Regions from separate parts of the Bradyrhizobium sp. LA6.8 genome, predicted to be linked through region 2. Evidence: riboswitches for the same ligand, from Rfam matches in the RefSeq annotation. Region 2 holds a riboswitch; each other region holds the start of a gene.
The links. Region 2 has a riboswitch for cobalamin ahead of ABIA90_RS01890 (TonB-dependent receptor). Riboswitches for the same ligand answer to the same signal wherever they lie in the genome.

Region 1: it holds a riboswitch for cobalamin, as region 2 does, so the genes downstream of both, ABIA90_RS15990 (ribonucleoside-diphosphate reductase subunit alpha) here and ABIA90_RS01890 (TonB-dependent receptor) in region 2, are expected to answer to the same signal.
Region 3: it holds a riboswitch for cobalamin, as region 2 does, so the genes downstream of both, ABIA90_RS16030 (TonB-dependent receptor plug domain-containing protein) here and ABIA90_RS01890 (TonB-dependent receptor) in region 2, are expected to answer to the same signal.
Region 4: it holds a riboswitch for cobalamin, as region 2 does, so the genes downstream of both, ABIA90_RS00610 (TonB-dependent receptor) here and ABIA90_RS01890 (TonB-dependent receptor) in region 2, are expected to answer to the same signal.

Annotation. Positions count from the first base shown of each region.
Region 1 is NZ_JBEPQQ010000003.1:493,088-496,289, forward strand. Features, by position in the region: gene ABIA90_RS15990 (ribonucleoside-diphosphate reductase subunit alpha) at 1-1,598, opposite strand, end outside; cobalamin riboswitch at 1,721-1,938, opposite strand; gene ABIA90_RS15995 (nuclear transport factor 2 family protein) at 2,326-2,775, opposite strand; gene ABIA90_RS16000 (RraA family protein) at 2,777-3,202, opposite strand, start outside.
Region 2 is NZ_JBEPQQ010000001.1:455,397-458,598, reverse strand. Features, by position in the region: gene ABIA90_RS01890 (TonB-dependent receptor) at 1-1,154, opposite strand, end outside; cobalamin riboswitch at 1,270-1,471, opposite strand; gene ABIA90_RS01885 (histidine phosphatase family protein) at 1,543-2,115, shown strand; gene cobT (nicotinate-nucleotide--dimethylbenzimidazole phosphoribosyltransferase) at 2,122-3,174, opposite strand; gene cobF (precorrin-6A synthase (deacetylating)) at 3,185-3,202, opposite strand, start outside.
Region 3 is NZ_JBEPQQ010000003.1:503,035-506,236, forward strand. Features, by position in the region: gene ABIA90_RS16030 (TonB-dependent receptor plug domain-containing protein) at 1-1,180, opposite strand, end outside; cobalamin riboswitch at 1,295-1,508, opposite strand; gene ABIA90_RS16035 (hypothetical protein) at 1,584-1,805, opposite strand; gene ABIA90_RS16040 (hypothetical protein) at 1,923-2,180, opposite strand; gene ABIA90_RS16045 (hypothetical protein) at 2,283-2,495, opposite strand; gene ABIA90_RS16050 (hypothetical protein) at 2,648-2,824, opposite strand; gene ABIA90_RS16055 (adenylate/guanylate cyclase domain-containing protein) at 2,951-3,202, opposite strand, start outside.
Region 4 is NZ_JBEPQQ010000001.1:139,907-143,108, reverse strand. Features, by position in the region: gene ABIA90_RS00625 (efflux RND transporter periplasmic adaptor subunit) at 1-151, opposite strand, end outside; gene ABIA90_RS00620 (FixH family protein) at 236-628, opposite strand; gene ABIA90_RS00615 (hypothetical protein) at 731-1,096, opposite strand; cobalamin riboswitch at 1,329-1,536, shown strand; gene ABIA90_RS00610 (TonB-dependent receptor) at 1,662-3,202, shown strand, end outside.

The DNA of each region.
Region 1 (3,202 bases), on a different contig from region 2:
TTCGCCTTGGCCTCATAGGCCTCGTAGGCGGTCTTGAACGCCTCGCCGTAGAGATCGTGCAAATCGGGCGTCTCGTCCGGCGAGAACAGCGTCCACTCGCCATCGCCCTCGACCCGCTGCATGAACAGGTCCGGCACCCAATTGGCGGTGTTCATGTCGTGGGTACGGCGGCGGTCGTCGCCGGTGTTCTTGCGCAGGTCGAGGAACTCCTCGATGTCGACGTGCCAGGTTTCCAGATAGGCGCAGACCGCGCCCTTGCGCTTGCCGCCCTGGTTGACGGCAATCGCGGTGTCGTTGGCAACCTTCAGGAACGGAATAATGCCCTGGCTCTCGCCGTTGGTGCCCTTGATGTGGGCGCCGAGACCACGGACCGGCGTCCAGTCGTTGCCGAGGCCGCCGGAATATTTTGCCAGCAGCGCGTTGTCCTTGATCGACTTGAAGATGCCGTCGAGGTCGTCCGAGACTGTCGTGAGAAAACAGGACGACAATTGCGGACGCAGCGTACCCGAATTGAACAGCGTCGGCGTCGAGGCCATGAAGTCGAACGATGACAGCAGATCGTAGAACTCGATCGCCTTGGCCTCTCGGTCGATCTCGCGAACCGCAAGACCCATCGCGACGCGCATGAAGAAGGCTTGCGGCAGTTCGATCCGCTTGCCGCGGACGTGCAGGAAGTAGCGGTCGTACAGCGTCTGGAGGCCGAGGAACTGGAAGTTCAGGTCGCGCTCGGGCTTGAGTGCAGCCGCGATCCGGCCGAGGTCGAAGCGGGCCAGTTCAGGATCGAGCAGTTCGGCAGCGATGCCGGTCTTCACATAGGCCGGGAAATATTCGGCATAGCGCACAGCCATATCGGCCTGCGAGGCGAAGGTCGGCACGGCATGGACATAGGACAGCACCTCGCCGCGCAGCTTGTCGAGCAGCAGGCGCGCGCTGACATAGGCGTAATTCGGCTCCTGCTCGACCAGCGTGCGCGCGGCCATGATCGAGGCCAGCGCCAGTTCGTCCTGGCTGATGCCGTCGTAGAGATTGCGGGTGGTCTCGGTGAGCACGGGTGCTGCGGAGACGCCGTCGAGACCGGCGCAGGCTTCGCCGATAATCAGCGCGAGCCGCTTGGTGTCGAGACCAACGCGCGAACCGTCGGCGAGCGTGACATGAAGTGCCGGCGCGACAGCGGGCGTCGCTTCCGCGGCCGCCTCCTCGGCGCGCTGCCGCGACCGCTCCTCGCGGTACAGCACATAGGCGCGTGCGACCTTGTGGTGCTCGCTCCGCATCAAGGCGAGTTCGACCTGGTCCTGCACGTCCTCGATATGGAAGGTGCGTCCCTCGCCTGCCCGCCGCATCAGCGCAGCGACGACTTCGGCCGTCAGCTGCTCCACGCTCTCATGGACGCGGCGTGAGGCGACCGCGCTGGTGCCTTCGACCGCAAGGAAAGCCTTGGTCATGGCGACCGCGATCTTGGCGGAATCGAACGGCGAGACTTTTCCATTGCGGCGGATGATCTGCATGGCCGGCTCGCTCGAAGCAGGCGCAAGCGATTGTGGACGCAAATGAACGATAGGTGCGGAAGCGGTGTCCGCGTCGTGCAGATTCAGTGACATCAAAGGGCCCCGTGATGCGCGCGTTGTGTTTAAGCGGGGCTGTAAGGAAGGACGCTGCAGAAACGCCGGCAGCGGAGTTGCCGGGCGGTGCATGCAAGCGACCGCCGGACACCCCGCCCGTGGACGTTCAGATTGTCGCGGCAGGTCTCCTGGCTCGCAGGTCGTCGCCCACTTCCCGTCTTCCCGGTGCGAAAGGCACCAGTGACGATTGTTCGGAAGCAGCTCGCTGCTGACAGTTGCGGGGGCAGCGCCGGAATTCCACGCTCTCGCGCGGTTCACCGGCTTCCCTCTTAGCCACTAAATCTTGCGATCCAGCGGAACCGTGACGCCCACATGTGGTGACATATGCAGCCGGGTGTCAACGATTCGTTGCGGGTCATGAGCCCTGTTCCCTGTGGAATGCGGGAATTCGCACTTGGATCGCTCTTCAGCCTGGCGCGCTGCGTGACCCACGGCCCGATTGCAGGATCACACAGCCCGGCGCGACGCTGCCGCTGCATGTCGCCTCGCAGCTGTTCACCAGCGACGCCACTGTCGCTTCCAGCACACGCAGCTCCGCAATTTTCGCCCTGATCGCACCGAGGTGCTTCGCCGCAAAGGTCCTCGTTTCGCTACACGGGGCGCATCGCTGGCCGGCGAGCCAGACCGCGCTGGTCAGCCCGATGCGCGTCACCATGACGGCGGTGAAGGCGCCCTCGCCGCTAAGGAACGGCGTGGCCGCCCGACGCTATTCGGACGAAAGGTGATAGCCGCGATCGCGATAGTCGAAATCGACGAGCTCGCAGATCCGGGCCGAGGGATCGGCGGGCGCCGCATAATAAGCCCTGATCTCCTTGATGCGTCCGCTCGCCCCTTCGAACGCGTACCATTCGTCGCCGCGAAGCGCCGTGCCCTGCTTGCGCTTCCAGTGCGTCCATTCGATCACGGCTTCCGGCGACGCCGACGAGCAAAGAATCTTTTCGATCGTCCATTGCGACCCGAGATTCTCGACGCACCAGATCCATTTGCGCGCGATGGTATCGGCGCCACGCCATGGAATGTCCGGCAAGCCGGGCGGGAAGTAGTGAACCGCGTCCGCCGTGAAGCAGGCCATCAAGGCATCGTAGTCGGCGGCGTTGCAGGCGTCGAAATAGCGACGGATCGTCGCCTCCATGGCGGCGGGCGATGTCTTGCTCATGTCAGGCTCCCGCCCGGATCGTCGTGGCCCGCGCCGGATCCGCACCGGCCTTTTTCCAGGCCTCAAAGTCGGCGCGCACGGCGAGTGTGGGCGGATAGACGCCGTAGAGCGGCTCGCCGGCACTGATACGATACGACAGGTACTTCTCGAGCTGGTCCCGCCTCTCGCAGAGGTCGGCCATTTCGGCGGCCAAATGCCGTGGCACGACCGTGATACCGTCACCGTCACCGACGATGATGTCGCCCGGGTAGACCGCCACGTCGGCGCAGGCGATCGGAATATTCAGATCCGCGACGCGATGATACGACAACCGCGTCGATGCCGTGACCTGCCGGGCATAGGCGGGGAAATCGAGCCGCGCCAGCTCCTGGCCGTCACGAAACGCGCCATCAGTGACAATGGCCGCGGCGCCCCGCACCTTCATCCG
Region 2 (3,202 bases):
TAGGCATAGGCTTGGCTCTTCAGCGTCAGGTCAGGCGCCAGCTTCAGTTCGAAGCCGCCGCGCAGCCACACCTCTTGTGCCACGTTGCGGTTGTCGAGAACGTTGTAATTGGTGTTGAAGGTACGATCGTCGATCGTGATCGCACCGAGATTCGTTTTGTTGAAGTTCGAGACGTAATTGCCCGAAACAATGCCGCTCGTCGCATGCGAGCCGCTGAAGGCGATCGGTACCAGCGGTGCGCCCCAATAGGCCTTCGAGCGATCTTCCCGGTACTCGATCGCGCCCCAGATCTTGAGGCTGTCGGAGATGCGGTAATTGAGCTGGCCAGACACATCCAACGTCTTGGTATTGGTGTCGTCGGCAAAGCCATTGAGCGAGGCGCGGCTGATGTCGAAGCGGTAGTCGAGCCCCTGCAAATTGGTGCTGCCGCCCGAGCCGTAATGGACGCCGAACGAGTTGAGCGAATCCCAGGAAAAGTCAGCTTCATTCCGGATCGGCCCGGTGTGTGGCTGCTTCGTGATCAAGTTGATTGCGCCACCGGCGGCACCTTCGCCCGACATCAGCGAGGCCGGACCTTTCAAAAATTCCACGGCTGCGAGATTGGCCGTATCCGTGATCCGCGAGGTCATGTTCTGCGGACCGATCTTGATGCCGTTGTAGAGCATGTTGATCTGGCTGTTGGTGAAGCCACGCATGGAGAAAGCCGCGGGCTCGGCCGGATTGTCGCCCGAGGTGACACCGACCGCGCCCTGCGCAACCTCCGACACGGTGCGATAGCCCTGCTCCCGCATGGTCGCGGCCGAGATGACTTCGACGGTCGCGGGTGTCTCCTGCACGGTCAGGCCGAGGCGCGAGGCGCTCTCGGCAACCACATTGGTGTTGAGCGGCGTCTGCGCCGCCGCGGTCGGCACGACGGGCTTGGCCGCGGCCGATGCGGCCGCTGGCCTGCGCGATGCTGCGCGGCGTGGGCTCTGCGCGTCCCGGGCCGCCGGCTTTGCCGGTTTGCGGGATTGGGCGGGCGACACCTCGACCGGCGGCAGCGGTTCACGAGCCTGCTGCGCCATGGCGGCAGGCAGATCGAGGGCGGCAAAGGATGTGAGCGCGGCGGAAGCGAGCAGGAAGCAACGCGGTCGTACAAGACGAATGGAAGACACAGTTCGGGACCTCGGTATGACGTCAGTGGCACGTCACAGCGAACCAGGTCCCACCTTCGGCCTTTGAGCCTTCCGATGAAGCCGAATGTCTGTACTCCCCGACCGACATCTTCGCGTGTGACCACGGCTGACGGCAGGTCTCCTGGCTCGCGGGTCAGTACCTTGCATCGCCTTCCCGGGACCGAGATACCCAGTGGCTCGTGACGCAAGATTCGCCGCTTACAGTTGCGGGGGCAGCCGCGGCATTGGGGACAAAATCCCCGCACCGCATTCCCTTTTCATCCCCACTCGGGGAAACCGTCAAAGCCATCTAGGATTACCGACAAGACAGAGTCAATGTGCCGGTGCGACGTTATTACCACGGTGACCAACTTCCTTGGAGATAGGCATGGAAGGCGAGACCTTCCTCTGGCTGATACGGCATGCGCCCGTCGACGGCGTCAAAGGGACGATCCATGCGGCCGACGCGCCCGCCGATCTCGGCGATCGCGTGCAACTGGAGGCGTTGCGGCGGAGGCTCCCGCCAGATGCTGCGAGCTTTGCGAGCCCGGCGCGACGTACGGTTGAGACGGCGCGCGCGCTGGGACTCGAACCCGCGTTGGTGCCCGAATTTGGCGAGCAGGATTTTGGCGACTGGACCGGCCGGCGGCATGACGAACTCGCCGCGACCGGCGGCGAGGCCTATGCGCAGTTCTGGAGCGATCCGGCGCACGGTCGGCCGCCGGGCGGCGAAAGTTTTGAGGATCAGGTCGCGCGCGTCCGGCTGGGTCTCGCGCAAATCGGCGCCGGCTCGGCAACGCTCGTCGTTCACTCCGGCACCATCCGCGCCGCGCTCTGCATTGCGCTGGATCTGACACCACAAGCGGCCCTGCGCTTCGTGATCGATCCGTTGTCACTGACCCGGATCGACCGGCTCGCCACCGGCTGGCGCGTCGTCGCGGTCAATCAGCGCGCGGCTTGAGCTGGATCAGGCCGGGCGATCCGGCACGTTGGCCTGCGCGAAGGTCGCCATGCCGTTGTGAAGGCTGCACGCGAGCCGCACCAGCGGCAGCGCGATGGCCGCCCCCGATCCTTCGCCGAGCCTGAGATCGAGGCTGATCAACGGCTGCACGTTCAGCGCGCGCAGCACCAGCCGATGTCCCTGCTCCGCCGATTGATGCGACGGCAGCAGGAATGGCTGGCACGACGGGTTCAGCCGCACCGCCGCCAGCGCCGCCACGGATACGATGAAGCCATCGATCAACACGGGAATGCGGGCTTGCGCAGCCGCAATGATGGCGCCGCAGATCGCCGCGATTTCGAGGCCGCCGACGGCGCACAGAATCTTTTCCGGCGAAGCACCTGCAACGCCGTGACGCGCGATCGCAGCGTCGATCACGCGCGCCTTGTGCGCGCGGCCGGCCGCGTCGACGCCCGTACCGCTGCCCGCGATCTCCTCGGCGCTGATGCCGAGCAGGCTCGCCGCAATCGCGGCCGACGTCGTGGTATTGCCGATGCCCATCTCGCCGAAGATCAGGAGATCGGGCCTGCCGGCTGCCGCGCGCGCGACTGCGCGCTGGCCGGCTTCAAAGGCGAATGCCAGCTCCGTGGGAGTGAGCGCGGCCTCCACGCTGAAATCGCGCGTGCCGCTGCGCGGCTTGTCGGTGACGATTCCTGCCATCGCCTCCTGTGCCAGCGTACCGGCGTCGACGACCTCAAGGTTTGAGCCAAGCTCACGCGCCAGCACCGAGATCGCGGCACCGCCCGAGGCAAAATTCGCCATCATCGCGATGGTCACTCCTTGCGGATAGGCCGACACGCCCTGCGCGACGATGCCGTGATCGCCGGCGAAGACGATGATCGGCACTCGCGCGGCGCGCGGCTGCTCGGTCGCCTGCAGGCCCGCAAGCTCGACCGCAAGCTGCTCCAGCCGGCCGAGCGCGCCGGCCGGTTTTGTGAGTTGCGCCTGACGCGCGAGCGCCGCCTCGCGGTGGACAGCGGAGACATCGGGGCATTTCCGGGTGACCCAATCGGGGAGCATGCTGCCTCGCTTACGGCCTGCGCTTGAG
Region 3 (3,202 bases), on a different contig from region 2:
CATACTTGACGCGGTCGCCGGTCGTGATCGTGGCCATCGCGTTGCCGGGCGAGATGTTGTAGTTCCAGTGATTGGTGTAGTTGACGCCGAAATAGCTTTTCATCCGGTCGTCGAGAGCGGACCAGACCGCCTCCCCGCGCGTGAAGAGCTGGTGCACCGTCTGCGTGCTTTGCGCGGCCGCGGGAAAGCTCGCGGATGTGACGGGATCGAAGGTGTCTCCGGTAAAGCGCAGGGTGGCGTCGGTGTACCGCGCGACGCCGTTGAGCGTCATGTTTTCGCTCAATTCGGCGCCAAGCTTCGTCGAATAGGTCATGTTGTCGTAATAGTTGCCGATCGCCTTCTGCCCCGGCGGGAGCAATTCGACCGGCGTCACAGGCACGTCGTTCGCGTGGAAATGCGCGACGTTGAAGGCATAGTTGAAGTGGTCCTGTGAACCGCTCAGACCTGCAGTTTGATTGAACGCTCCGAACGAGCCTCCCTCGACCGAGCCGGTGGCGCGGGCGGGACCGTCGCCCTTCTTCGTCACGATGGAGATCACGCCACCCAGCGCGTCTGCGCCGTAGAGACCGCCCTGCGGACCGCGCAGGACTTCGATCTGCTGAATGTCGGAGGTGAGCAACTGGCCGAAATCAAACGAACGGTTCGGGTTGCTGGGATCGCTGACATCGATGCCGTCGATCAGGACCTTGGTGTGGTTGGAATTCGTTCCGCGCATGAAGATCGACGTCTGTCCGCCCGGACCGCCGGTCTGCACGAGGTTCAGGCCAGGAACCGCGCTCAGCGCATCGGATGCGGTCCGGCGCTGATCGCGCTCGATGTCTCTGGCGGTCAGAACCGTCACCGAGCTCGCAACCAGATTGGTCGGAGTGACAACGCCCGTCGGACTGACGACGACCGTCGGAAACAGGTTGGCCGCGGATACCCCGGCAACCGGGGGCGACGCCGGCACCGGCCCGGGCTTCGGCAGCCGAGCGACGCGCCGCTGCTCGGGCTGGTCGGGCGCAGGCCGCGCGGCTCGCGGCTTGGCCGGACGCTCGGTCGGCGCGACCTCGACCGGCGGCAGCAGATCGGGCGATGCCGACTGCTGGGCCTGGGCCATGGTCAGATCGAGCGAATACAGGGAAACGAACGCGACAACGCCGGCGCGGAAGCGCCTGGCGGCAAAGACAATACGGGACACTCTTGTAACCTCGGTATGACGTCAGTGGCACGTCACAGCGAACGAGGTTTCACGGCGGAGCGTTCGATTGCTCCGGTGAAGCTAATGTCTGTACTCCCCGACCGACATCTTCGCGTGTGACCACGGCTGACGGCAGGTCTCCTGGCTCGCGGGTCGTTACCTTACGTCGCCTTCCCAGGACCGAGATTCCCAGTGGCATATGACGAAAGATTCACCGCTTACAGTTGCGGGGGCAGCCGTGGCGTTGAGAATATCCCGGTATCGGGAAAACCTCGCACCACGTTCCCTTTTGATCTCCGTGAGGAGAACCGTCACCGGCCAATCTACGGGGCGGGCAAGCGAAGAGTCAATCGGCCGGTTGCATCACGGTCAGAGCGCCGCACCGGAGATTGAGCCGGCGCAATCAGGCCGGCTCCCGCTCCGAACGCGTCCTGATCATCGCCCGCTCGCCGGCATCGACGAGCTGGCCGATGCCGGTGCGGCCTGTGAGCGCGCAGCGGATGATGTTCTCGGCAACGGACCTGCGAAAGCAATGGTCCTCTCCGACCGGGCGATTGCGGCAGACCCGATCCAGCGCCAGCTTCATGTTGATCCGGGTGCGGGTGTCGAAATGCTCGTTGATCATTCGCAGGGCCTCGATGCGTTGATGTCGGAGCGGAAACGCGTCGGCGTAGGCCGGGTTCCAAAAACGGACCGCGCAAGGCGTTGACTACGCCCCCCTCTTGGTCCTGTGACGGGCGGGCTACGCCCGCCCTCTTGGCCGCTGGGCCTGAGCCCAGGCCGCGGTGACGTCGCGCAGCGGAGCGTCGATGCGCCGGATCGGGGTCAGCTCACCGGAGGCCGAGATGATGGCGGTCTCCTCGCGGCGACAGCGCGGGCATACGAAGCGGACCTCGTGCGGCGACGCCGACCAGCTCGAACGTTTGACGTTGGCCGCCATCGGCCATGCATCGCAATGCGAGCACGACACCAGGAACCGACCGGGATCGAGCATACCCATTCCATAGGACTCCGCGTCCTGCCTGCCGCTTCAATGACTAACCCATGTGAATCGTTCCGGTGCCCGAGCACCCTCAGCGCTAGCTCCAGCCAGCGCCGCCGCTCAGTGGGCACCCTTGAGGGTGCATGACGTGGTGCAGGTGACGGTGTTGCCGTGGTCGCACGCCTTGCAGGCGGCAACGCACTGGTTCATGTCGCGGGGATTGTAGGAGCTGTAGTTCCGCATCGCACAGACCGGGGTCGAGCCGGTGATGTCCTGCTCCTGGTTGCAGGCGGCCGTCATGAGCGCGAAGATGAGGACTGCGAGAAGGCGCATGGGATTGCCCTGGTGAGGAGCGGCAAAGCGACGTCAGCGAGATGCGCTGCACCGCAACGGACCTCGGCATTCCCAATGCGAGCAATCATGATCGCGACGCTCGCATCCTCAAAGGATGCGCGCCAAACATTAAGAACGGATTGCAGGCGGCGTCAGGCCGCGGCCTTGGTCGCGATCGCCTTCCGCATATCCACCGCCAGCTGACGATACTGCTCCGAGAGTCTCAGATAGAACTCGCGCTTGGTGCTGTCGGTGGCGAGCTTGGCAATCAGCTCGCATTCGGCGGTGAGCGTCTCGAACCGTTCCAGCCTGTCATGAAGTTCTGTCATCGGCGTGTCCCCATCAAACGCCACAAGGGACGTCAAACCTAAGCCTGAGAAATAGGTCACGGCGAACATCGTTATCGAGTAGAAACGTTTTTTCCAGCAAGGGCGGTGCCGGCCCGGCAAGGACGGCTATTTCTGCTCCAGCCGCCAGGCGCCATCCCAAGCTGCGTCCGGCGGATTGGCCTCGAACTGCGCGATGCGGCCGAGCAGCGTGCGCGAGGGACCGTCGCCGGGCACGGCTTCGAGCGCTGCATTGAACGCGGCGCGAGCCTCGTCGAAGCGCTGCGCGCGGTAGGCGGCGAGGCCTTCGGCGTAGCGCGCGCGCAGGCTCTCCTGCGGGACGCTGAGCCCGTGCGCCTTGCTCATCACCTCGAAAATGGC
Region 4 (3,202 bases), 320 kb from region 2:
GGTAGTAGAGCGGAGTTCGCTCCGCGGCGGCCGCAGCCGATGATATGTCGGCCTCAGCGAGCCAGCCCGCACCGTTCGAATGCCAGTAGTAGCCGGCCAGGACCAGGCCGCCGCCCAGCGCAAGTGCCGTCAGGAGACGCAGCGTTTTCATGTCGTGTATCCGCGCACCCGGGAGCGCGCGTCCGTGTGAAGGAAAAGGGGGAATGTCGGGCGCTGCCGGGCAGCGCCCGAACGCTCACTTGACCGCCGTGACGATCACCTTGCCGGTGACGGTCTCCGGTTCGCCCTGCACCTTCACGGACAGCGTCATCTGGTAGCGGCCGGCCATCGGCAGGTCCGTCTTGAAGGCGTACACACCCGGCTCCCTGGACGGCAGCGGCGCGACCGCCGACTCCATCTCGGCCATCCCGTCCGGAGCCATGTCGAGGCGGGTCTTGAAGATGACCGCGTCCGGTATCGGCTTGCCGGTCTGCTTGTTCGTCAAGCGAACGGCGAGCGTGACGTCTTCGCCCTTCTTCATCTGCGGAGTGACGGGCTCGAAGGCGTAGTCGCCCGCGCCCGCCATCGCGGCGGAAGCGGCAAGCGAAAGGGTGGCGGCGAGAGCCGCGGTGCTGATCTTGGAAAGCATTGTCCTGTCCTCATGAATTGATCTTTCGCCGTGGCGCGCGAAGCGCGCACGTCAGTCGTCGTCGCGAGCAGGCCTGCCGCTCGCGTCTCGGGCTTTGCGAGATCAGATTCGAGGAGGTCGGAAAGGAGGACTGGCGCCGCGGAAGGAAACGACCTGATCCGGGGGGATAGCCATCGTGCTGGCCATGACGGCGAGACGTTCGAACGCCACGGGCCTGACATCACCGAGCGCGATGATCCCACCGACGCAGCAGAAGCCCATCCCGCACTTGTAGCCGCCGCTATGGGAGCCCGTGCCCTTCATGTCGGGACAACAATCGTCCATCGACATGTCGGCGTCGCCGCTCATGTGCATGGCCGTCTGCATGCCATCCGACGACATTGCGAGGTTCGCCGCGGACGCGCCAACCGGCAGCATCGCCAGGGATATGGCGATGGCGACTGCCAGGATGGTACGGACGAACTGCATCAATATCGACTTGCCTTGTCGGGCCGGAACTCGGCCTCAGTAGCATATTCGGACACCAAAGGCAGTCATTGATCGTGGTCAAGCGTTCGTTACCCAGGCTCGCACGGAGGCCGGGTTGGACGTTTCGACGCAGCCCCCTCGGACTATCGTGCAAAACAGCAACACAAGGCCACCATCGACCGACCGGCCCGTCCAGCAGCCCGCGCGGATGTTGACGCGCTCATCCCCTGATGCCAGTTTCGTGATCGGTAGTGTCCGCAAGGACTCTTCAAGGGAATGCGGTGCGTCCACCTCAGTGGGCAATTCCGCGGCTGCCCCCGCAACTGTAGGCGGATAGCCGACGACCAAACGAACCACTGGAGCCCCGCTTGGGCCTCTGGGAAGGTGGTCGAAGGCGATGACCCGCGAGCCAGGAAACCTGCTGCCAGCCATGGTCACGCGCGAACGCATTGGGCGGGGTGCCCTGATGTCGGACAAGTAGCCGGTGCATCCGCCGCCTGGGGCGAAGGTGGATGACTAAGGCAACCGCGGTGACGGTTTGTTTGCGTCGCCGCAGAGCGTTGTTGTGCAAAATCTTCATTTCCGTGCTGGCGCAAGGCCAGCGTTATCGCGTGCTTTCCTGATTACTCTGCTCTCGTCGGTATCCTTGTCGTCCGCGGCGCTCGCGCAAAGCGCGGCGCAGGACAACCGCTCCCGGGAGGTCGGCCCGGTGATCGTGTCGCCGCCTGCGCCGCGACAGGCTCCTGCCGTCAGCCCCGGCACTCAGAAGCAGCGCGCGGCCCGGCGCGCCGCGGGACGCAATCGTGGCGCCCCTGCTGTCGCCGTTCCGGCCACGCAAGCTCCGAGCGGCCCGGTGCAGACGCCGCTCAACACGGCAGCCGTCACCGACGTCGTCTCCCGGCTCGGCATCACGGCGCGCGAGATGCCGGCGACCGTCGAGGTCATCAGTCAGCGGACGATGCAGGACCTGGGCATCCGGACCACGACCGACGTCGCCAAGGCTGCAGTCGGCGTCACCGGCGGCGATGCGCCAGGCGCGCCCGCCATCTTCTCGATGCGTGGCTTTTCCGGCGACCAGATCTCCACGCTCTACAACGGCATCCCGATCGGGCCGTCGACCATGACCGGCCGTCCCATGGACGTGGCTGGCCTCCAGCAGGTCGAGATCATCAAGGGACCGGACTCGCTGGTGGCGGGCCTCGGTGCGACCGGCGGCGCCATCAACTACGTGAACAAGGCGCCGCACACCGGACCAATCGTCAACGACGCCTTCACCTCCTACGATTCCTTCAACGGCTATCGCGCCGGTTACGGATCGGGCGGCAGCACGCTGATCAACGGCCTCGACTACCGCTTCGACATCAGCCATTTCAACAACAAGGGCTTTATCGACGACACCTATTCCAAGCTCAGCAACGTCTCGGGCCAGCTGAACTATCGCGTCAACGAGAACCTGAGGATCTGGGGCGCGACCGAATACAGGCAGGACAACGACCGCTTCTACTGGGGAACGCCGCTGGTGCCGGCGAACGCGCCGGGCATCGTGCCGACGTACGGCGTCGTCTCCGGCCTCTGGAGCAACTATTACCTCGGCGGCGGCACGCCGGTCCCGGTCACCATCGACGCGCGCACGCTGACCACGAACTACAACGTGCTCGACAATCACAGCGGCGCCAACGAGCTCTGGCTGCGCAGCGGCTTTCAATGGGACATCACCAACAACATCTCGCTGAAAAGCCAGGTCTATGGCTATGACGCCCACCGGCACTGGTTCAACAACGAGATCTCCTCGTTCGACCAGACCGTAGGCAATTTCGCAGGCGCGCAGAGCATCTACCGCGAGCGCCTGGCGCTCGATCACGCGCAGCGGCTCTACGGCAACATCACCGACCTCACCGTCAATTCCAACGTCGCCGGAATGGACAATCGCTTCGTCGCCACCGTGGCGGCGAGCAGCAACCAGTTCAACGTCTCGCAGGACACGCTGTTCTTCAATGACTACGTCAATCTCCTCAATCCGGACCGCGGCCTCTACGGCCCGCGCAGCGACGAGAAGATCTACACCCATCTCGACACCGCCTCGCTGTCGTTCGAGGACCGGCTCAA